3 regions of the Phytobacter sp. V69 genome follow, and region 3 is predicted to be linked to each of the others. Evidence: predicted binding sites of a transcription regulator. Region 3 holds the regulator's gene; each other region holds the start of a gene.
The links. The regulator PurR, encoded in region 3, represses purine synthesis genes. The targets are predictions, from matches to a motif close to CANGCAAACGTTTGCNTG.
Positions count from the first base shown of each region.

Region 1 (7,353 bases), on a different contig from region 3:
CCGTCAGGAAGCCGTGCGAGCACTGGCGGAACAGGCGGAAGTGGTGCTGGTGGTCGGCTCGAAGAACTCATCGAACTCCAACCGTCTGGCCGAACTGGCCCAGCGGATGGGGAAATCGGCTTACCTGATTGATGATGCTTCTGATATCAAGGAAGAGTGGGTGCGGGATATTCGCTGCGTTGGCGTAACGGCCGGGGCGTCGGCTCCAGACGTGCTGGTGCAAAACGTTATCTCCCGTCTGCAGGAACTGGGCGGCGGAGAAGCTATTCCGCTGGAAGGTCGTGAAGAAAACATCGTCTTCGAAGTGCCGAAAGAACTGCGGGTCGATGTTCGAGAAGTTGAATAACTTTTTCGCCTCTGATTTATGAGAAGATGCCAGGCTTAATGCCTGGCATTTTTTATGGAGGATTTATGCGACTGCCGATTATTCTCGACACCGATCCCGGTATTGACGACGCCGCCGCCATCGCCGCTGCGCTCTTTGCCCCCGAGCTGGATCTGAAACTGATTTCCACGGTAGCCGGCAATGTCTCGCTGGAAAAAACCACCCGTAACGCCCTGCAATTGCTGCACTTCTGGAACGCTAATATCCCGGTAGCACAGGGAGCGGCAACACCGTTGCTGCGCCCACTGCGCGATGCGGCCAGCGTCCACGGTGAGTCCGGCATGGAAGGCTATGATTTTGTGGAACATCAGCGTCAGCCGCTGGCAAAGCCCGCGTTTCAGGCGATCCGCGATGTGCTGATGGCATCGCCGGAACCGGTCACGCTGGTGGCAATTGGCCCGTTGACCAACATTGCCCTGTTGCTCTCCCACTACCCGGAGTGCCAGTTCAACATTCGTCGTCTGGTGATGATGGGCGGTTCTGCCGGGCGCGGTAACTTCACGCCGAATGCCGAATTCAATATCGCCATCGACCCGGAGGCGGCCGCGCGCGTCTTCGAAAGTGGTCTGGAGATTGTGATGTGCGGGCTGGATGTGACTAACTATGCCACGCTCGCCCCGGATTATCTGGCAACGCTGCCTGCGGGAAACCAGACCGGCAAAATGCTGCATGCTCTGTTTAGCCATTACCGCAGTGGCAGCATGGCGACCGGGCTGCGAATGCATGATCTCTGCGCCATTGCCTGGCTGGTGCGCCCGGAGATTTTTACCCTCAAACCCTGCTTTGTAGCGGTGGAAACCCAGGGCACTTACACGGCAGGCACAACGGTGGTGGACATTGACGGTCGCTTTGGCAAACCGGCTAATGCACAGGTGGCGCTGGGTATTGATGTTGATGCGTTTCGTGCATGGGGGGCTGAGGTCCTCAGTAAGGCACCGTAAGCGGAGCCGAAGGCATTTTCTCGCTTAAATAATCAATCATTGCCCGCATTCTGGCGGGCATATGTTTTCCTGACGACCACAGCAGCCAGAGCTGGCCGGAATAAGAGCTGATAAATTCCCACTCTGGCAAGACCTGGACTATCTCGCCCCGCGCCAGGACCTCTCTGGCGGTAAAAAGCGGCAGACTGCCAATCCCCAAATGGTTTAGCACCGCATCGAGGCGCACGCCCGTATGGTTTGCGGCATAGCGCCCATGGGTCTGAATGGTTTCGCTTTTCCCGTGCTTACGAAATTTCCAGCGCGAATCCGCAGGCGTTTCGCCAAGGCTGATGCAGCTATGCTGGCGTAAATCTTCCGGCTTCCCGGGGGTGCCGTGCTGGCGCAGATATTCCGGCGTGGCGCAAATCAGATGGCTAATCGGCATCAGCGGTTTACCGTGCAGGCCGGGGGAGGGCGAGTTGGTAATGCGCAGCGCCAGGTCGACGCCGTCATCAATCAAATCCATATAGCGGTCTTCCAGGCGCAGGCGCACATCGACCTGCGGATAACGGTGGAGAAACTCGCTCATCAGCGGGTGAATGACAAAACGCCCCACGGCTTTGGGCACGCTGAGCGTCAGGGTGCCTTGCGCAATATTCTGCACGCTACTGCCGGAGTTCATCGCAAGCCTTGCCGCCTCCAGCATGGTTTGCGTGTGTTCGTACACGCTTCGCCCGGACTCAGTCAGCCGAAGTTTTCGCGTTGTGCGGTGCAATAATTTATTGCCCAGCGCCTTTTCAAGGCGGGAAACACAGCGGCTCATTGCCGATGGTGTCGCGCCGGCAATACGTGCAGCGCCAGAGAAGCTGCCCTGATCGACAATCAGAACAAAGGTGGCGAGATCGGGAAGCAGGGACGTATTCATTTGTGTCTGCCAGACAAAGGTTCGTTGAGTGAGTGACGGATTATCGTGTTCAGTGAAAATAATATACTGGTCGTGCAATCAGGAGGAAGAAAATGACAAGACGAGATTACTACACCTGTGATCAGACCCACGGCCAGGCCAACGTCGTGCAATGCATTCCCGATGGAGAGGACGGCTTTGTGATTGAGCTGGACGTCACGCTCTTTCATCCGCAGGGCGGCGGGCAGCCTTCTGACGGCGGCACCATTGGCGGCGTGTCCGTGCAGCGAGTTTTTGCCGATGGCGAGACCGTATGGCATCGCACCGCCAGGCCGATCGCGCCTGGCCCGGTCACGCTCAGCGTCGACGGTGAATTACGCCGGCTGCATGCGCGCTGGCATTCAGCGGGGCATCTGATCGGTACAGCGGGTGAAACCTTCGGCTGGCAACCGGTTAAAGCCCATCACTGGCCTGGGGAAGGGCGCATCACATTTAACGGTAACGGGAGTATCACCGCGGAGATGCTGGCGGCAACAATCAGCGCATGGATAGATGAAAATCTGCCGCGACACATCGAATTTTCCGAAGGGAAGCGGCAGGTTCGCTTTGGCGAATTGCCCGCCTATGGCTGTGGCGGTACCCATGTCTGCTCGCTGCGTGATATCGGGAAAATCACGCTTACTGGTGTCAAAATGAAAAAAGGACAGCTGGTTGTCAGCTATACGGTGGACGAAAGCTGACGGTTCGCTGACGTGCGGTGAGTTATTGCTCAGCAATATACGAGGTGATAACGCACCGCCGCAGCGGAAAATCTTCTTAGAGTCTCGATACTCAGCGTCTTCTGCGGCTTTTGCTGGTCAAATCGCAACATGCGAACTCATGTCTTTTACTGATATTTTCCTCTGTTTATCATTTAATTCTAATTATCGGTGTTTTCGGCTGGTAGCCCCGACGTGGGCTGGTTAATCTGAGAACGATTTTCAGCATTTCATTAACAAAAGAGTACAACTATGCATGATGCACAAATCCGCGTAGCCATCGCGGGTGCCGGTGGGCGTATGGGGCGCCAGTTAATTCAGGCAACCCTGCAGATGGACGGCGTCGCGCTTGGCGCAGCGCTGGAGCGAGAAGGTTCTTCCCTGCTGGGTAGCGATGCAGGAGAGCTCGCAGGCGTGGGTAAAACAGGCGTTACCGTAAGCAGCGATTTGCAGGCGGTAAAGGACGATTTTGATGTACTGATCGATTTTACCCGTCCGGAAGGGACCCTGGTACACCTGGCGTTTTGTCGCCAGCACCGTAAAGGGATGGTTATCGGTACAACCGGTTTTGACGACGTGGGCAAAGCGGCAATCCGCGACGCTTCACAAGAGATTGCCATTGTCTTCGCGGCGAATTTCAGCGTCGGCGTGAACGTGATGCTTAAGCTGCTGGAAAAAGCGGCGAAGGTGATGGGTGATTACACCGATATTGAGATCATCGAAGCACATCACCGTTACAAAGTAGATGCGCCGTCAGGCACTGCGCTGGCGATGGGAGAGTCTATCGCCCATGCACTGAATAAAGATTTAAAGGATTGTGCGGTTTATGCACGTGAAGGTCATACCGGCGAGCGTATTCCTGGCACAATTGGCTTTGCTACCGTCCGTGCGGGCGACATTGTCGGCGAACATACGGCGATGTTCGCCGATATTGGCGAACGCGTTGAAATCAGCCATAAAGCATCAAGCCGAATGACTTTCGCCAATGGTGCTATTCGTTCCGCTTTGTGGTTGAAAAATAAAGATACCGGCCTTTTTGATATGCGAGATGTGCTGGATCTGAACAATTTGTAAAAGTTATTACCCATCGTGATGTGGTTGTTGCAGTCGTAATGTGTTGATTGCATAGGGCAATAATTTATTGCCCTTTTATTTTATCTGTTTCATCTTTTTTATTCGTATATTTCCTTGTTATCCTCAATCTTCATCGCCATTTCAGTTGCCAAAATGTAAATTTTGACCATTTGGTCCACTTTTTACTGAGCCGGGTTCGAGAAAATCAGTTTTATGGTGACGCAAGCGTTTTCCTTGGCCAGTTAATGCGATCTTTTTACCCTTTAAATCATGCTATTCTTACCTGGGGCGCAAAAAGATATGAAAAATATGCGCTATAAGTTGACTTTTACCCTTCATGTCTCCAGAATGCCGCCGTTTGCAAAAAATTCGCGGCTACGCAGATTTGCATTGATTCAAGGCCTATATTTGAATTAATATGCAAATAAAGTGAGTGAATATTCTCTGGAGGGTGTTTTGATTAAGTCAGCGCTATTGGTTCTGGAAGACGGAACCCAGTTTTACGGTCGGGCCATAGGGGCAACAGGTTCGGCGGTTGGGGAAGTCGTTTTCAATACTTCAATGACCGGTTATCAAGAAATCCTCACTGATCCTTCCTATTCCCGCCAAATCGTCACTCTTACTTATCCCCATATTGGTAATGTCGGCACCAACGCCGCTGATGAAGAATCCTCTCAAGTACATGCGCAAGGCCTGGTCATTCGCGACCTGCCGCTGATTGCCAGCAACTACCGCAATACCGAAGATCTCTCTTCATATCTGAAACGCCATAACATCGTGGCGATTGCCGATATCGATACACGCAAGTTGACGCGTCTGCTGCGTGAAAAAGGCGCGCAGAACGGCTGCATCATCGCCGGGGATAACCTGGATGCCGCACTGGCACAGGAAAAAGCGAAAAACTTCCCAGGCCTGAACGGTATGGATCTGGCAAAAGAAGTGACCACTGCCGAGCCGTACAGCTGGACGCAGGGGAGCTGGACTCTGAAAGGTGAACTGCCGGAAGCGAAAAAAGAAGATGAGCTGCCGCTGCACGTGGTGGCCTACGATTTCGGCGCGAAACGTAACATCCTGCGTATGCTGGTTGACCGCGGCTGCCGCCTGAAGGTGGTCCCGGCGAAAACCTCCGCAGAAGACGTCCTGAAAATGAATCCGGACGGTATCTTCCTCTCTAACGGCCCTGGCGACCCGGCACCGTGCGATTACGCCATCGATGCGATTGAGAAATTCCTTGAAACCGACGTTCCGGTATTCGGTATCTGTCTCGGCCATCAGTTGCTGGCGCTGGCAAGTGGTGCAAAAACCGTGAAGATGAAGTTCGGCCACCACGGCGGCAACCACCCGGTTAAAGATATCGATAACAACACGGTGATGATTACCGCACAGAACCACGGTTTTGCGGTTGATGAAGCCTCCATGCCTGCCAACCTGCGCGTGACCCACAAGTCACTGTTTGATGGCACCCTGCAAGGGATTCATCGCACGGACAAACCGGCATTCAGCTTCCAGGGCCACCCTGAGGCGAGCCCAGGCCCGCACGATGCGGCGCCGCTGTTCGACCATTTCATCGAGTTAATTGAGCAATACCGTCAGTCTGCGAAATAATCAGGAGCGAAGAAGAGTCATGCCAAAACGTACAGACATAAAAAGTATCCTGATCCTTGGCGCAGGTCCGATTGTTATCGGCCAGGCCTGTGAGTTCGACTACTCCGGTGCGCAGGCGTGTAAAGCGCTGCGTGAAGAGGGTTACCGCGTCATTCTGGTGAACTCCAACCCGGCGACGATCATGACCGACCCGGAAATGGCGGATGCGACCTATATTGAGCCGATCCATTGGGAAGTGGTACGCAAAATCATCGAAAAAGAGCGTCCGGATGCCGTTCTGCCGACCATGGGTGGCCAGACTGCGCTGAACTGTGCGCTGGAGCTGGAACGCCAGGGCGTACTGGCCGAGTTCGGCGTCACCATGATTGGTGCCACCGCAGACGCGATTGATAAAGCAGAAGACCGCCGTCGTTTCGACGTGGCCATGAAAAAAATCGGTCTGGAAACCGCGCGTTCCGGTATCGCACATAACATGGAAGAAGCGCTGGCCGTTGCGGCTGACGTGGGCTATCCGTGCATCATTCGACCGAGCTTCACTATGGGCGGTACGGGTGGCGGTATCGCGTACAACCGTGAAGAGTTTGAAGAGATTTGTGAACGTGGTCTGGATCTTTCCCCAACCAAAGAGCTGCTGATTGATGAGTCGCTGATTGGCTGGAAAGAGTACGAGATGGAAGTGGTTCGCGATAAGAACGACAACTGCATCATCGTCTGCTCCATCGAAAACTTCGACGCCATGGGCATCCACACCGGTGACTCCATCACCGTTGCACCAGCCCAGACGCTGACCGATAAAGAGTATCAAATCATGCGTAACGCCTCGATGGCGGTACTGCGTGAAATCGGCGTGGAAACCGGCGGTTCTAACGTTCAGTTCTCGGTTAACCCGAAAAACGGTCGTCTGATTGTTATCGAAATGAACCCGCGTGTTTCACGCTCCTCGGCGCTGGCGTCTAAAGCGACCGGCTTCCCAATTGCCAAAGTGGCGGCGAAACTGGCGGTGGGTTACACCCTCGACGAGCTGATGAACGACATCACCGGTGGGCGTACTCCGGCATCCTTCGAGCCGTCCATTGACTACGTTGTGACCAAGATCCCGCGCTTCAACTTCGAAAAATTTGCCGGGGCCAACGACCGCCTGACCACCCAGATGAAATCTGTCGGTGAAGTGATGGCGATTGGCCGCACCCAGCAGGAATCCCTGCAGAAAGCGCTGCGTGGCCTGGAAGTGGGCGCGACCGGTTTTGACCCGAAAGTGAGCCTGGAAGACCCGGAAGCACTGACCAAAATTCGCCGCGAGCTGAAAGACGCAGGCGCAGAGCGTATCTGGTACATCGCCGATGCCTTCCGTGCGGGCCTGTCCGTTGACGGTGTATTCAACCTGACCAACATCGACCGCTGGTTCCTGGTGCAGATTGAAGAGCTGGTGCGTCTGGAAGAGAAAGTCGCCGAAGTGGGCATTAACGGCCTCGACGCTGACTTCCTGCGTATGCTCAAGCGTAAAGGCTTTGCCGATGCGCGTCTGGCTAAACTGGCCGGCGTACGCGAAACGGAAGTTCGCAAGCTGCGTGACCAGTACAACCTGCACCCGGTCTACAAACGTGTGGACACCTGTGCGGCAGAATTCGCCACTGACACTGCTTACATGTACTCCACGTATGAAGAAGAGTGTGAAGCGAACCCGAACCAGGACCGCGATAAAATCAT
Region 1 covers NZ_CBFFRL010000116.1:6,234-13,586, forward strand. Annotated here, with positions in the region: gene ispH (4-hydroxy-3-methylbut-2-enyl diphosphate reductase) at 1-346, shown strand, start outside; gene rihC (ribonucleoside hydrolase RihC) at 412-1,326, shown strand; gene ACSZPU_RS16175 (LysR family transcriptional regulator) at 1,310-2,230, opposite strand; gene ACSZPU_RS16180 (alanyl-tRNA editing protein) at 2,323-2,949, shown strand; gene dapB (4-hydroxy-tetrahydrodipicolinate reductase) at 3,220-4,041, shown strand; gene carA (glutamine-hydrolyzing carbamoyl-phosphate synthase small subunit) at 4,498-5,646, shown strand; gene carB (carbamoyl-phosphate synthase large subunit) at 5,666-7,353, shown strand, end outside.
Region 1: a site for PurR is predicted at 4,260-4,277, ahead of carA (glutamine-hydrolyzing carbamoyl-phosphate synthase small subunit). Genes of this name have one in related genera too.

Region 2 (7,353 bases), on a different contig from region 3:
AGACATTCATACATACCGTTAAATAGCAACGCCTGAATCATCGGCGGAATGGCCGAAATGACCGAACCGATGTTAGGCACGTAGTTGAGCAGAAACGCCAGCACCCCCCAAATCAGCGCGAACTGCACATCCATAATGGCCAGCCCCGCCCAGACAATCACCCCCGTCCATAAGCTCAGCAGCGTTTTCAGCGCCAGATAGTGGGAAACCCCTTTCAGCGCCCGGTGCAGACCGGCGATATGGATTTGCGGGTTGTTCAGGGCAAAACGCAGTTTGTACGGCACATGGCGCACTTCGAAGAGCATAAAGATGAGCGTCATGAGCAGCAAAACAATGCTTGCCATGGCGTTTGATAACTGGGTCATCAGCGCGGTGGCAAAGCTCATCAGTCGGTCGGAGTCCATCCGTTGCAGCATACGCTCTGGCGATATGTGCAGGTGCAGGAAGGGGAGCGCGTCCTGGAGCTGGAGAAACTTACGCGTGAACTCACGGTTGTATTTCGGGAGCAGGGTCATAAAGTCATTCACCGATGCGGCCAGCACGCCAACCAGCGCGGTGAGGAAGATCAGCATCACCACCACCACAATGGCAATGGCTGCGGGTCGCTTTAATCCCCGGCGAATAAACCAGGTGACCAGCGGGTTAAGTACAATCGCGAAAAAGAGCGCCAGCAAGAGCTGGACAATGATGTCGGCGGCCGCATGGATGCCGGCCAGAATAATGACCAATGAGGCCAGTTTAAGAAGAATGTGTAAACCCGCACGATCGGGCTGGGGTTGAGTCATGGGCAATTCCTTTTTGTATACCGCCCGCTAAGTGTAGGCTAAGTGTAGCTATTGGCGGGCGCTTCGCCTGAGGCAGATATTCTTAATCTGCTTGCTGATTTTCCTGTCGTGACGTGGTAATAGTGAAACATCGTTGTGAATATCTGGTGACCCCACATGCCCGAACAAGCCGCTGAACCGGCGCTAAGCGGATTGCGTCTCAATCTGCGGATTCTGTCCGTCGTTATCTTTAACTTCGCAAGCTATCTCACTATTGGTCTGCCGCTGGCGGTATTGCCCGGTTACGTGCATGACAACCTGGGTTACAGCGCCTTCTGGGCGGGGCTGGTGATCAGTTTGCAATACTTCGCCACGCTAATAAGCCGCCCGCACGCAGGACGTTATGCCGACTCGCTGGGACCGAAAAAAGTGGTGGTCTTTGGCCTGGTTGGCGCGTTTCTCTGTGGCCTGTGTTACTGGCTGGCGGACCTGCAAAGTGCGTCGCCGTTGTTAAGCCTGGTGCTGCTGTGCCTGGGGCGCGTGATTCTGGGTGTCGGGCAAAGTTTTACCGGCACCGGGTCGATGCTCTGGGGCGTGGGGGTGGTTGGTTCGCTGCATATCGCCCGCGTTATTTCCTGGAATGGTATCGCTACCTATGGCGCGATGGCGCTTGGCGCGCCGCTTGGCGTGGTTTGCTACACCTACGCCGGGCTGAGCGGTTTGGGCTGGTTTATCATGGCGGTGGTGTTCATTGCGCTTGTCTGTGCGCTGCCCCGTGCGGAGGTTAAAGCCAGCAAAGGCAAGCCGCTGCCGTTCCGGGCGGTGCTGGGGCGCGTGTGGCTGTATGGCATGGGTCTGGCGCTGGGTACCGTTGGGTTTGGCGTTATCGCCACCTTCATCACCTTCTTCTATGCCGCCAAAGGTTGGGATGGCGCGGCATTCGCCCTGACGCTGTTTAGCCTGGCTTTCGTTGGCGCACGTCTGGTTTTCCCTGGCAGCATCAATCGTTTTGGTGGCCTGAATGTGGCGCTGGTCTGTTTTGCGGTGGAAATCGTGGGGCTGGTGCTGGTGGGCGTTGCCGATTCACCATGGATAGCGAAAGCCGGGGTGCTATTGACGGGGGCTGGTTTCTCGCTGGTGTTCCCGGCGCTGGGCGTGGTGGCGGTGAAAGCCGTGCCGCAACACAACCAGGGTGCAGCACTGGGCACGTATACGGTGTTTATGGATATGTCGCTGGGGATTACCGGGCCAGTTGCTGGTTTGCTGATGAGCTGGACGGGGGTTTCGATGGTCTATCTGCTGACGGCATTGCTGGTAGCGGGGGCGATGGTGCTGACGGTATGGCTAAAAAAACGGCCTCTTGTCGAGGCCGCTTCCTGATTATTTGATGACCAGCGTGTTAACAATGTTTTCCGCTGCGGTCTGTGCCTGCTGCTGGTTATCTGCCGGCAGCGTCACCTGCAGGGTCAGCAGTTTGTTATCCACTTTCCCCAGCACCACGGTAGACCAGGCGGTCTGACCTTTGGCGGAGATAATGCTGTCGAGCTGCTGCAGTTTCTGGCCTTTCAGCTCAATGGATTTGTTGGTGACGACCTGCAACTGCGGGTCGCGGCTGCGCTGTTGGTCTTCCAGACGTTTTGCCAGCGTATCCAGATCTTCTTGTGTATCGTCGCCTACAATCACGATGACCGCTCTCTGACCGGTTGAGTCAGAATAGACGTGCATGTTGTTGGACTGCGTACCCAGTTTTCCACTCTGATTGGTCATCTCAGCGGGCAGCGAGAAGCTGAGTTTGCCATCGAGCAGCGTCACCGGCTGACCGGAGGCGTTGCTTTCTGCTGAGGCACCCTGCGCGGGTGCTTTCGTGCTGTCGCTGTTGTCGCAGGCCGCCAGACCCATTACCAGCAGGCCAATACCGACATATTTAACCAGATTGCGCATTGACTTCTTCCTTTCGATAAACAGCCATAACGGCTCATGCGGCACATCTTACCACAACTGACAACGCGTACTCTTAACTGGCCTGTAACGCCGATATTTCAGATTTGTCTGCCAGCCTTTTCAGCAACATATTCAACAACACACCGTACATCGGCAGGAAGAACGCAATGCTGATAATGACCTTAAAGGCGAAGTCGACCAGTGCGATTTCCATCCAGTGTGCAGCCATAAAGGCATCCGGGCTGTGCCAGAAGGCGATAAAGAAGAACGCGAGAGTGTCGCTGGCGTTGCCAAACACGGTGGACGCCGCCGGAGCAAGCCACCAGCGCTTGTTCTGGCGCAGGCGGTTAAAGACATGCACGTCGAGGATCTGCCCCAGCGCGTAAGCCATAAAGCTGGCGGTGGCGATACGGGCCACGAACAGGTTGAAATGGGTCAGTGCTTCAAAGCCCTGCCAGCTTCCCATGTAAAACAGCGACGAGATACCGTAGGAGATGACCAGCGCAGGCACCATCACGGCGAAAATAATCCGTCGGGCGAGCGGCGCGCCAAAGATACGCACGGTCAAATCTGTCGCAAGGAAGATAAACGGGAAACTGAATGCGCCCCAGGTGGTGTGGAAGCCGAAAATGCTGACCGGCAGCTGCACCAGATAGTTACTGGAGGTGATCACCAGCAGGTGGAAAAGGGATAGCCAGAACAGCGCTTTCATGCGCTGAGTTTGTGAAAACTGCGTCATAGATGACCTTTTTATAGTTGGGGTGAGGGAACCCAATAAATATTTAACACGCTATTTTATTTACCAATTTGACATCGGGCAGTGCTCGCAATCCTCACGTACTCTGTGTACGCTCCGGTTGCTGTGCGCTGGCCTCAATCAAACTGACTGCGCCAATAACGCGTGTTGATACTGTGCAAAGCCGCAGAATGATACTGCAACACTCAGTTGATGCAATGGTTATTTTTAACGCAATCGTTAACCTGGCTTGCGTCACAAAATGGGCAGCGTAAACTAATGCCGTTTTTTCCCGTGTGAGATGAAGATGACCGACCCCTTTACTACCGCCGACCATACGCTGGACGCGCAGGGCCTGCGCTGCCCGGAACCGGTGATGATGGTGCGTAAGACCGTGCGCAATATGCAGCCTGGCGAAACCTTACTGGTGATTGCTGACGATCCGGCCACGACCCGCGATATTCCTGGCTTCTGCCGTTTTATGGAGCATGAGCTGGTTGCACATGAGACCGAGTCGCTGCCATACCGCTATCTGGTGCGTAAAGGGCAGTGACCGTGTTGGGGGGGAGCGGTGCGTGAGTGCGTGCATTTCCCCCTCACCTAACCCTCTCCCTTAATGGAGAGGGGACCGATCGAGCCGTATTTTATTCTCCCTTTTGATGGTGCAAATTTCCGGATGGTGGCGCAAGCGCCTTATCCGGGCTACGACTGTTCTCGGTCATAAAGACTTGCGGTGGGTTTTCTCCCTCTCCCCGTGGGAGAGGGCCGGGGTGAGGGCATCAGGCCGCACCATTCACCCTTTGCGCAGTAACCGCAGCGCATTTGCCGTCACCAGCACCGTCGCGCCGGTGTCCGCCAGCACTGCCAGCCACAATCCTGTTATCCCCAGCAACGTTGTCACCAGGAAAATCGCTTTCAGCCCCAGAGCAATACCAATGTTCTGGCGGATATTGGCCTGCGTCGCGCGGGCCAGATGGATCATCTGCGCCAGCCCGCCGAGCCGGTTGTGGGTTAAGGCCGCATCGGCGGTTTCCAGCGCCACGTCCGTTCCGCTGCCCATCGCAATACCGATCGTCGCGGCTTTCATCGCCGGGGCATCGTTGATGCCGTCGCCAATCATCGCCAGCGGCGAGGCCTGATTGAGCGCCGTAACCGCATTTACCTTATCTTCCGGCAGCAACCCGGCGCGGAAATCCATCTGCAACTCCCCGGCGATGGCGGCGGCTGCTCGTGGGTTATCGCCGGTTAACATCACTCCCTGTACCCCCAGATTACGCAGCGCGGCGACCGCTTCCCGCGCATCGTCACGCAGAGTATCGCGCAGCGACAAGGAGCCGATAACAACGCCATCGCGCAATGTGACAATCACCGTTTCACCCTGGCTTTCACGTGCGTTGATATCGGCCAGCAGCGTGGCATCCAGCACCTCTGGCGGCAGCTTATCCGGCGCGCTCAGGCGGATGTGTTGGCCTGAAACCTGCGCTTCAATCCCTCTGCCGGTCAGCGTGCGCTGTTCCGTTGCGTCTGGCAGGACAAGTTCACGCGCCAGCGCTTCCCGTATGATGGCCTGCGCCAGCGGATGGGTAGAGCCCTGTTCCACGGCGGCGCTCAAAGCCAGCAGTGTCTCCTCGTTAACCCCGTCCAGTGGTCGTACGCCGACAACCTGCGGTTTCCCGACGGTCAGTGTGCCGGTTTTATCAAACGCCACCTGCTGAATACGGCCCAGCTGTTCCAGCGCCGCACCGCCTTTAATCAGCGCCCCACGGCGAGCCGCAGCGGCCAGGCCAGAGGTAATGGCCGCAGGCGTGGAGATAACCAGCGCGCAGGGGCAGCCAATCAGCAGCAGCGCCAGCCCTTTGTAGATCCATTCCAGCCAGCTTGCCGAGAACAGCAATGGTGGCAGAACGGCAACCAGCAGAGCGACAGCCATAATCACCGGGGTATAAATCCGGCTAAATCTGTCGATAAAGCGCTCAATGGGCGCGCGCCGTTCTTCGGCTTCTTCAATCAGTTTCAGGATCCGGTCAATAGCGCTTTCGCCGGGGCGGGACACCACCTCCAGCGTTATCAGACGGTCAACGCTGGTTGCGCCTGCGGGAATGCTGTCGCCGTTGCTGTGTTCGACGGGCAGAGATTCCCCGGTGAGCGCGCTTTCATCAAAGCTGGCGAACGGTGTCAGTAGCTTGCCATCCGCCGGTAAGCGCCCGCCTGCCGGGACTTCAATCACATCGCCGGGGCGCAATTCCTGTGCGGTGACCGTCTGACGCACACCTTCGTGAAGGCGCGTGGCGGTGTCGGGCTTAAGCGCCATTAGTGCGCTTACCCCTTTTCTGGCACGACTGGCTGCCCAGCCTTCAAGCCGCTCGCCCACCATAAACAGCAGCAGTACCATGGCGGCTTCGGCCGTCGCACCGATAAACAGCGCACCCACGGCGGCAACGCTCATCAGCGTTTCGATGGCAAACCAGCTGCCGCTATGCATCAGGCGCAGAGCCTGGCGCGCGATGGGGTAGAGCCCGACCAGCGTGGTCACGATAAAGGCCGTCTGGCCCAGCGGATGGTTAAACTGCTCCAGCAGCCAGCTGATACCCATCAGCACAATCAGCATCAGAAGCGGCATATTTTCCTGCCAGCGCGACGGGGCGGCTTCTTTGGGGGTGTTCTCGTCATGCACAGCGTACCCGGCCTGCTTAACGGCATGTTCCACCTGCTGGCGAATGTCGTTATCGGCAACCACCGTGAGCTTTTCGGTGGCGAAGGCGACCTGAACCTGGTTTACCCCGGCTATCTGGCGGACGGCGTTTTCCACTTTGCGGGCGCAGGCCGCGCAGTCCATCCCCGTGACCAGCCAACTGTAGCGTTCACCGCTGGCGCTTTCGACAGACGCGTCCGGCGTTTCACAGGGGATATCACACGCGCAGGGTGCGGCTTTCTCCGGCAACGGGCGAAGCTTCATGGCCGCAAACTGCGGCGATTTTTTATTGTCGAGGGGTGTCATGACATCCTCCGGTGAATGATAATTTTCTCATTAACCGGAGGATACACTCTGGAGTCGACTCCAGAGTCAAGCGTTTTAAATGTACAGCGAACGCACGATCAAAAAGTGCCCGGCAAAATAGCAGGCAGCAGAGATGGCGGTATCGGCGCGGAAGCGGCGGCGGTAGTGGCTACCCAGCCAGACAACGTTGCCGATCAGCAGTAGCGCCGCGCCAACAAATGCAGACAGCGCCGGGCTGGTGGGACGGAAGAACCACAGCTCACCTGCCAGCCAGACCATTACCAGCGTCATGGCAATAAAGGTACAGACAGGCAAACGCATCTCTTCAAGGCGCGACCAGATCACCGCGATCAGCAGAGCGCCAACCACCAACAGCACGACCGGCAATGGCCAGAAGAAAGAGAGCGACATCTGGGTGGCGAAATAGATGGTGTAGAGCAAGTGTGCGAGGAAGAACGCGCCGATTGCGTAGAGCAGTTGCTGACGTGGCAGTAAGGTTAGGGCATCGCCAATCAGCGAGGCGCACAGCCCGGCGAGAACCAGGTAGCTGATGGCATCAAACATCGGGGCTTGCCAGGCCAGTAATAACAACAGCAGCAGCGTGACAGGTTTAAATACCCAACGCTGCCAGGCAGGCCCACGATAGGATGCGTCTACATACAGCCAGGCGGAAAAACAGACAGCAATAAATGACCAAAGCATATTAAGTCCCTGAATCCGTTATTGTATCGCGAGCACCATGCCCACGGCTCTACTCATGAGTTTAGTGGTCGCGGCAGGTGAATGACAATGTTACAGAAGACAGGGGAATCTTAAAAAAGTGCTTTTATTTTTTTGCTTTCAGTCTCTTTAGCCAGATAAGCAGTTCGAACACGCCGAAGACGAAGATGCGAAACTCCTCGAATCGCGTCATC
Region 2 covers NZ_CBFFRL010000001.1:26,161-33,513, forward strand. Annotated here, with positions in the region: gene ACSZPU_RS00135 (AI-2E family transporter) at 1-785, opposite strand, end outside; gene ACSZPU_RS00140 (MFS transporter) at 942-2,144, shown strand; gene ACSZPU_RS00145 (DcrB family lipoprotein) at 2,145-2,705, opposite strand; gene ACSZPU_RS00150 (7-cyano-7-deazaguanine/7-aminomethyl-7-deazaguanine transporter) at 2,779-3,444, opposite strand; gene tusA (sulfurtransferase TusA) at 3,749-3,994, shown strand; gene zntA (Zn(II)/Cd(II)/Pb(II) translocating P-type ATPase ZntA) at 4,235-6,439, opposite strand; gene ACSZPU_RS00165 (lysoplasmalogenase) at 6,515-7,141, opposite strand; gene ACSZPU_RS00170 (DUF1145 family protein) at 7,266-7,353, opposite strand, start outside.
Region 2: a site for PurR is predicted at 3,672-3,689, ahead of tusA (sulfurtransferase TusA). Genes of this name have one in related genera too.

Region 3 (7,353 bases):
TTTAGGCAGGTAAACAGGGCTCCAGAGTCTAAGGAGTGCAAGTCGGCTTGTGAAACGCTAATATTTGTCCGGTGGTTTCAAAATTTTTGCAGGCAGATTATGTGGTCAGAATATTCACTGGCAGTGGTTGATGCCGTGGCACGTAACGGCAGTTTTAGCGGTGCTGCGCAAGAGCTGCATCGCGTGCCTTCTGCGGTCAGCTATACCGTGCGCCAGCTTGAAGAATGGCTTGCGGTGCCGCTGTTTGAGCGCCGACACCGGGATGTTGAGCTGACGCCCGCCGGGGTGTGGTTTTTGAAAGAAGGGCGTTCTGTTATCAAAAAAATGCAGATCACCCGGCAACAATGCCAACAAATCGCAAATGGTTGGCGCGGTAAGCTCTCTATCGCGGTCGATAACATCGTCAAACCGGAACGTACCCGGCAGATGATCGTCGATTTCTATCGCCATTTTAGCGATGTTGAACTGCTGGTTTCCCAGGAGGTCTTCAACGGCGTCTGGGACGCGCTGGCCGACGGACGCGTTGAGCTGGCTATCGGCGCAACCCAGGCGATTCCGGTCGGGGGCCGTTATACCTTCCGTGATATGGGTATGCTGAGCTGGAAATGCGTGGTCGCCCGCCATCACCCGCTGGCCGCGATGACGACACCGCTCAGTGACGATACGTTGCGCAACTGGCCATCGCTGGTGCGGGAAGATACATCGCGGTCACTGCCGAAACGCATTACCTGGCTTTTAGATAATCAGAAGCGCGTTGTCGCTCCGGACTGGGAATCCTCTGCTGCCTGTCTGTCGGCCGGATTGTGTATTGGGATGGTGCCCGCGCATTTCGCTCGTCCGTGGATCGATCGCGGCGAGTGGGTGGCGCTGGAACTGGAAAACCCTTTCCCGGACGCCGCCTGTTGCCTGACCTGGCAGCAAAATGACGCCTCACCGGCGCTGAGCTGGTTATTGAGCTATCTGGGTGACAGTGAGACGCTGAATCGGGAATGGTTGCGGGAGCAGGAGTGAGCTGCTCCCGGCGAGATTAACGGCGGTAGTCGCGGAACGGACCGTCGGCAACCGAACGGCGTTCAATCAGGCGCGGATGCACTTCGATGGACTGCGACTCTTCACGTTTATTGACGATGCGGTCCAGCAGCATGTTAAACGCAGTCTCACCCAGCGAGTCTTTCGGCTGATGAATGGTCGTCAGCGATGGGGTGAAGAAACGCGAGTTGCGCACGTTATCGTATCCGATCACCGAAATATCCTGCGGTACGCGCAGGCCCATTTCGTCGGCGGCGCACAGCGCACCCATCGCCATAATGTCGCCACCGCAGAACACTGCGGTCGGGCGAGATGACTGGGTCAGCATTTGTTGCATCGCGCGATAACCGGACTCCGGCTCGAAGTCACCCTGCACGATCCAGTTTTCCGGTACCGTGATGTGGGCTTCTTCCATCGCTTTCATAAAGCCGCTAAGGCGGCCTGCACCGGTATTACGCTCAAGCGGGCCCGGGATCACGCCAATCTCGCGATGCCCACGTTCGATCAGATAGCGGCCAGCCATATAGCCACCGGCAAAGGCGTTATCAATTACCGTGTCGGTAAAGTCGGCTTTGGCTTCGCCCCAGTCCATCACCACCATCGGAATATGGCGATATTCTTCCAGCATGCTGAGTAACGTTTCCGGATATTCAGAACACATCACCAGCAGACCGTCGACGCGCTTTTGCGCCATCATTGACAGATACGCGCGCTGCTTTTCCAGGTTATTCCAGGCATTGCCGAGAATAAGGGTGTAGCCTTTCTGGAAACAATTTTTCTCAACCGCCTCAATGATCTCGGCGAAATAAGCCGCTTCGCTGCTGGTCGCCAGTAAGCCAATAGATTTTGTGTGATTGACTTTCAGGCTGCGGGCAACGGCGCTGGGCGAATAGTGTAGTTCTTTAATTGCTGCCCAAACGGCGTTACGCGTCTCTTCAGCAACGAAACGCGTCTTGTTAATTACATGTGATACGGTTGTGGTGGAAACGTTTGCTCGCTTCGCTACGTCTTTAATCGTTGCCATCAGATCTTACTCCAGACCATATCGTAAACTCCTGATAATACAAAAGGTAAACGTTTGCCTACCATCACCCTGTACCCATAGAAGGGATTGCATTACGCCGGGAAAAAGACACTGGACGTCAGGAGGGGAGTCAATGGCCGGTACGCTAATAAATTTAGCGTCGAATTTTGTCTTATCTTGAACAAAAGGGGAAGCGCTAAAACGTATATCAATCTAAATCCAGCAAGATTTTTACGTTTATTTATGCAAAAATGCGTTACATCACTTTTTGTGTGGAAATTAATAAGGGGAAAAATTGATGAGCACCGACCTGAAGTTTTCTTTAGTTACCACCGTTATCGTTCTCGCTCTGATTGTTGCTGGCGCGCTGACGGCGGCACTGCATTGATTTATCCAGGGGAGAGTTCTCTCTCCCTCATCTTTTCCCACCATTGTCATCAAATCAGCAATAGTCTTTTCGCATTTCGCTAACTTCTGTTTTTTGTGATTGATGTCATACTTTTGGCTTCTGTGACGGTGTCGCGCGTCGACACGGCAATTCCGGAGTCTATTTATGAAGATCAATTTCCCACTGCTTGCCCTGGCGATTGGCGCTTTTGGCATCGGTACAACCGAATTTTCACCGATGGGTTTACTACCCGTTATCGCCCAGGGTGTGGATGTGTCGATCCCGGCAGCGGGTATGCTTATTAGCGCCTACGCCATCGGCGTGATGGTCGGGGCGCCGCTGATGACGCTGCTGCTTTCACACCGTGCCCGGCGGAATGCGCTGGTATTTCTGATGGCGATTTTTACCCTCGGCAACGTGCTGTCGGCAATATCACCTGATTACACAACCCTGATGCTCTCCCGCATTATTACCAGCCTGAACCACGGTGCCTTCTTTGGTCTGGGTTCGGTGGTGGCCGCAAGCGTGGTGGCGAAAGAAAAACAGGCCAGCGCGGTGGCAACCATGTTTATGGGGCTGACGATCGCCAATATCGGCGGGGTGCCTGCAGCAACCTGGCTGGGTGGGGCGATTGGCTGGCGTATGTCGTTCCTCGCAACGGCAGGGCTGGGTGTTATCGCCATGGTCAGCCTCTATTTCTCCTTGCCGAAGGGCAGTGCAGGTGAACGGCCTGATGTGCGCAAAGAGTTGTCGGTATTAATGCGACCGCAGGTGGTCTCTGCACTGTTAACGACCGTGTTAGGGGCAGGGGCGATGTTCACGCTTTACACCTATATTTCACCGGTTCTGCACCGTATTACCGATGCCACGCCGGCCTTTATTACCGCGATGCTGGTGCTGGTGGGTGTGGGTTTCTCCATTGGCAACTACCTTGGCGGCAAACTGGCTGACCGTTCCGTCACCGCGACCCTGAAAGGCTTCTTGCTGTTATTGATCGTGATTATGGCTGCTATCCCCTGGCTGGCGCGCAGTGAAGTTGGTGCGGCTATCAGCATGGTTATCTGGGGAGCGGCAACCTTTGCGGTGGTTCCGCCGCTGCAGATGCGCGTGATGCGTGTGGCACATGAAGCGCCAGGATTGTCATCGTCAGTGAATATTGGGGCGTTCAACTTGGGTAATGCACTGGGTGCAGCAGCAGGCGGTGCGGTGATCTCGGGCGGCCTGGGCTATACCGTTGTGCCAGTTACCGGGGCGATTATTGCCGGGATGGCATTACTGTTGGTGCTGTTCTCCGGCAGAGCCAATGCAGAACGCAACTGCGCTGCGGCGGAATAAAAAACAGGAGGGTTTCCCCTCCTGATGATTACGCGGCGAGATTCTTCGCGACAAACTCCCAGTTGACCAGCGCCCAGAAATGCTCCAGATAATTTGGACGGGCGTTGCGATAGTCAATGTAGTAAGCGTGTTCCCACACATCCACAGTCAGCAGCGGTGTGGCGTCGGTGGTCAGCGGCGTTCCGGCATTAGAGGTCGAAACGATAGCCAGCTTGCCATCGGCGTTTTTCACCAGCCACGTCCAGCCTGAACCAAAGTTCTTCACCGCGGCATCCGTGAATTTCGCCTTAAACTCTGCGAAGCTGCCAAACGCATCGGCGATGGCGGCGGCCACTGCGCCTGTGGGTTCACCACCCGCGTTCGGGGCCAGACAGTGCCAGTAGAAGGTATGGTTCCAGACCTGAGCCGCATTGTTAAACACGCCGCCTTCGGAGCTACGAATAATCTCTTCCAGCGTTTTGCCTTCAAGCGGGCTGCCTTTAACCAGGTTATTCAGATTGGTGACATAAGCCTGATGGTGTTTGCCGTGATGGTACTCCAGCGTTTCCGCAGAAATATGCGGGGCCAGGGCGTCTTTTGCATACGGTAATGCAGGTAATTCGAACGACATTGCTTCTCTCCTTATTGTTTTAATGCACTCAATAACCTTATTGAGTGTAAGGGTAGGGTAGCAAATCGAAACGGGAGAAAAAAGAGAGAGTTACCTGCCACCGGAGCGGCAGGTAATGGGATTAGCGGATCGTTTTTGGCGTAACCATTCTGCGGGCACCCACATAATGACGCTGCCAGTAGTCTTCGCTTAATGAGGTAATCTGAATATCCTGGCCGCTGCGCGGTGACTGAATGAATTTGCCGTTGCCGACATAAACACCCACGTGGTCAGCAGTACCACGACCTTGCGTACGGAAGAACACCAGATCGCCGCTTTCCAGTTCCGCGACGTTGACCGGAGAGGCATCACGCAGGTGATACATTTCGTTTGCGGTGCGGGGAATGCGGAATTTCACCAGATCTTTATAGGCGTAATAGACCAGACCACTGCAATCAAACCCGGTCATCGGGGAGGTGCCGCCCCAATGGTAAGGTTTGCCAATCTGATTCATCAGCTTGGACATTGCGGTTTTCTGTACTTTCTGGATACGGACTTTGTGTGCTTCTGAAATGGCAACAGGTTTGCTGCCTTTCACTTTTACACAATGCGGCTTATGGCCTTTACGCTTTGTGCATTTTTCCGTCATAGCGGTAGCGGCGATGGGAGTCGGGCTGGTTTTACTGTGACGGGAGGAATTCTTACTGGTGGTTTTTTTGCTGCTGGTTGACGATTTTTTCGTCACTGCTACTTTTTTCGTTCCGGCTTTAGCCGTTGTTTTTTTTTCGGTGCGACTGCTTTTCTTTGATGTTTTTTCGGTGGTGGTTTTTTTCTTACTCTCGGATGCTTTCGCCAGATGCGTTGTCTTATGCACAGCCGAGTCTTGCGTCTGCTCGGAAGCATGCGTGAGTGGCGTGAACGTCAACGTGGTGAACAACAAAGCACAGAGCGTGATCGAAGCTTTATGAATTCGCGCCACTGAGCAATCCCCTGATAAGTGCAGGCATTCAATAATGCTTGCGTATGATTTAGAACCGCGTCGATTCTAATCTATAAAAAGCAGAAAAGTTAATAGGGTTTTTGCATCTAAAACTGTGTTTCGTTAGCGAGCGCAAAAAAAATAACCAATCGAGGCTGGAAGAAGCTCAAATGTTGAACTATCACCGTGCGGACAGAGGTAAGATAAGTCACATTTTGAAGGCAACTTATGGCGACAGGCGATAAAATAATGAGTGGTGAACAAAATGTTATTTTCGGTTAAGCACCTTAACCGTTACAATGACGACTATCTGCCGAGAAGAAGTTGAAGGAAGCAAGACAATGAGCTCTACCATTGAAAAGATCCAGCGCCAGATCGCTGAAAACCCGATTCTCCTGTACATGAAAGGCTCTCCGAAGCTGCCAAGCTGCGGCTTCTCCGCACAGGCTGTACAGGCGCTTTCCGCCTGTGGCGAACGCTTTGCCTACGTTGACATTCTGCAGAACCCGGACATTCGCGCCGAGCTGCCGAAATACGCAAACTGGCCGACTTTCCCGCAACTGTGGGTTGACGGCGAACTGGTTGGCGGTTGCGATATCATCATTGAGATGTATCAGCGCGGCGAACTGCAGCCGCTGATCAAAGAGACTGCAGCGAAGTACAAATCCGAAGAACCGGACGCGGAATAATCTCTGCGCAATAAAAAAGCGACCTTCGGGTCGCTTTTTTTACTCCTCGCTATCTGCGATGGGCAGCGGCCAGCCGCCCAGTCGTTTCCAGCGGTTCACTATCTCGCAAAACAGCTGCGCGGTTTGCTCCGTATCATACAGAGCGGAATGCGCCTGAGTGGCGTCAAATTTCATTCCGGCGGCGGCACAGGCTTTGGAGAGCACCGTCTGTCCCAGCGCCAGTCCGCTTAACGACGCGGTATCAAAGGTCACGAACGGGTGGAAAGGATTGCGCTTGAGCGATGCTCGCTCGGCGGCGGCCATCATAAAACTATGATCGAAAGTGGCATTGTGGGCCACCATAATGGCGCGATTGCAGTTCTGATCTTTAATGCCTTTACGCACCATTTTGAAGATGGCGTGCAGCGCGTCGTTCTCGCTCACCGCGCCGCGCTGCGGATCGTTTGGGTTTATACCGTTAAACGCCAGTGCTTCCGGCTGCAGGTTTGCCCCTTCGAACGGTTCAACATGAAAATGCAGCGTGCTGTCAGGCATTAACCAGCCTTGCTCGTCCATTTTCAGGGTGATGGCGGCGACCTCCAGCAGTGCATCGGTTTTGGCGTTAAACCCGGCGGTTTCAACATCAATCACGACAGGGTAAAAACCGCGAAAACGGTCGCACAGACCGGTAAGTTGGGCGTTATCGGACATCGGAGTCTCTTGCTAAGGGAAAATGGCAGCGCATTATGGCAAATTTTGCGAAGGGATGTAAAACAGCGGGCGCCAGCGGCGCCCGTAAAGCATTAATTGACCAAACCGCGTCCCGCGTCTTTGGCTTCAATCAGTTCGACTTTGTAGCCGTCCGGATCTTCGATAAAGGCGATAACGGTGGTGCCACCTTTGACCGGACCGGCTTCACGCGTCACGTTGCCGCCATTTTGACGAATGCGCTCACAGGCTTCTGCCGCATTATCCACTTCCAGCGCGATATGACCGTAAGCGCTGCCCTGGTCGTATTTATCCACGCCCCAGTTATAGGTCAGTTCGATAACGGCCGTATCGCTTTCCGGACCATAACCCACAAAGGCCAGTGAATATTTGTATTCCGGGTTTTCACTGGTACGCAGTAGCTGCATGCCCAGCACTTTGGTGTAGAAATCGATGGAGCGTTGCAGGTCGCCAACGCGCAGCATGGTGTGAAGTAAGCGCATAATGTCCTCTTAAGCGTCAATGAATTATCATTCGAAACAGAGTTTTAGTATAGCGGCGGATCCCTGCCGCTATCAATCGAGTGATTATAAAGAAGGGTAATCGGTATAACCTTCCGCGCCACCGCCATAG
Region 3 covers NZ_CBFFRL010000018.1:9,422-16,774, reverse strand. Annotated here, with positions in the region: gene punR (DNA-binding transcriptional activator PunR) at 100-1,011, shown strand; gene purR (HTH-type transcriptional repressor PurR) at 1,028-2,053, opposite strand; gene cydH (cytochrome bd-I oxidase subunit CydH) at 2,352-2,441, shown strand; gene ACSZPU_RS04265 (MFS transporter) at 2,607-3,776, shown strand; gene sodB (superoxide dismutase [Fe]) at 3,805-4,386, opposite strand; gene ACSZPU_RS04255 (C40 family peptidase) at 4,508-5,344, opposite strand; gene grxD (monothiol glutaredoxin 4) at 5,686-6,033, shown strand; gene rnt (ribonuclease T) at 6,073-6,723, opposite strand; gene gloA (lactoylglutathione lyase) at 6,816-7,223, opposite strand; gene ACSZPU_RS04235 (alkene reductase) at 7,308-7,353, opposite strand, start outside.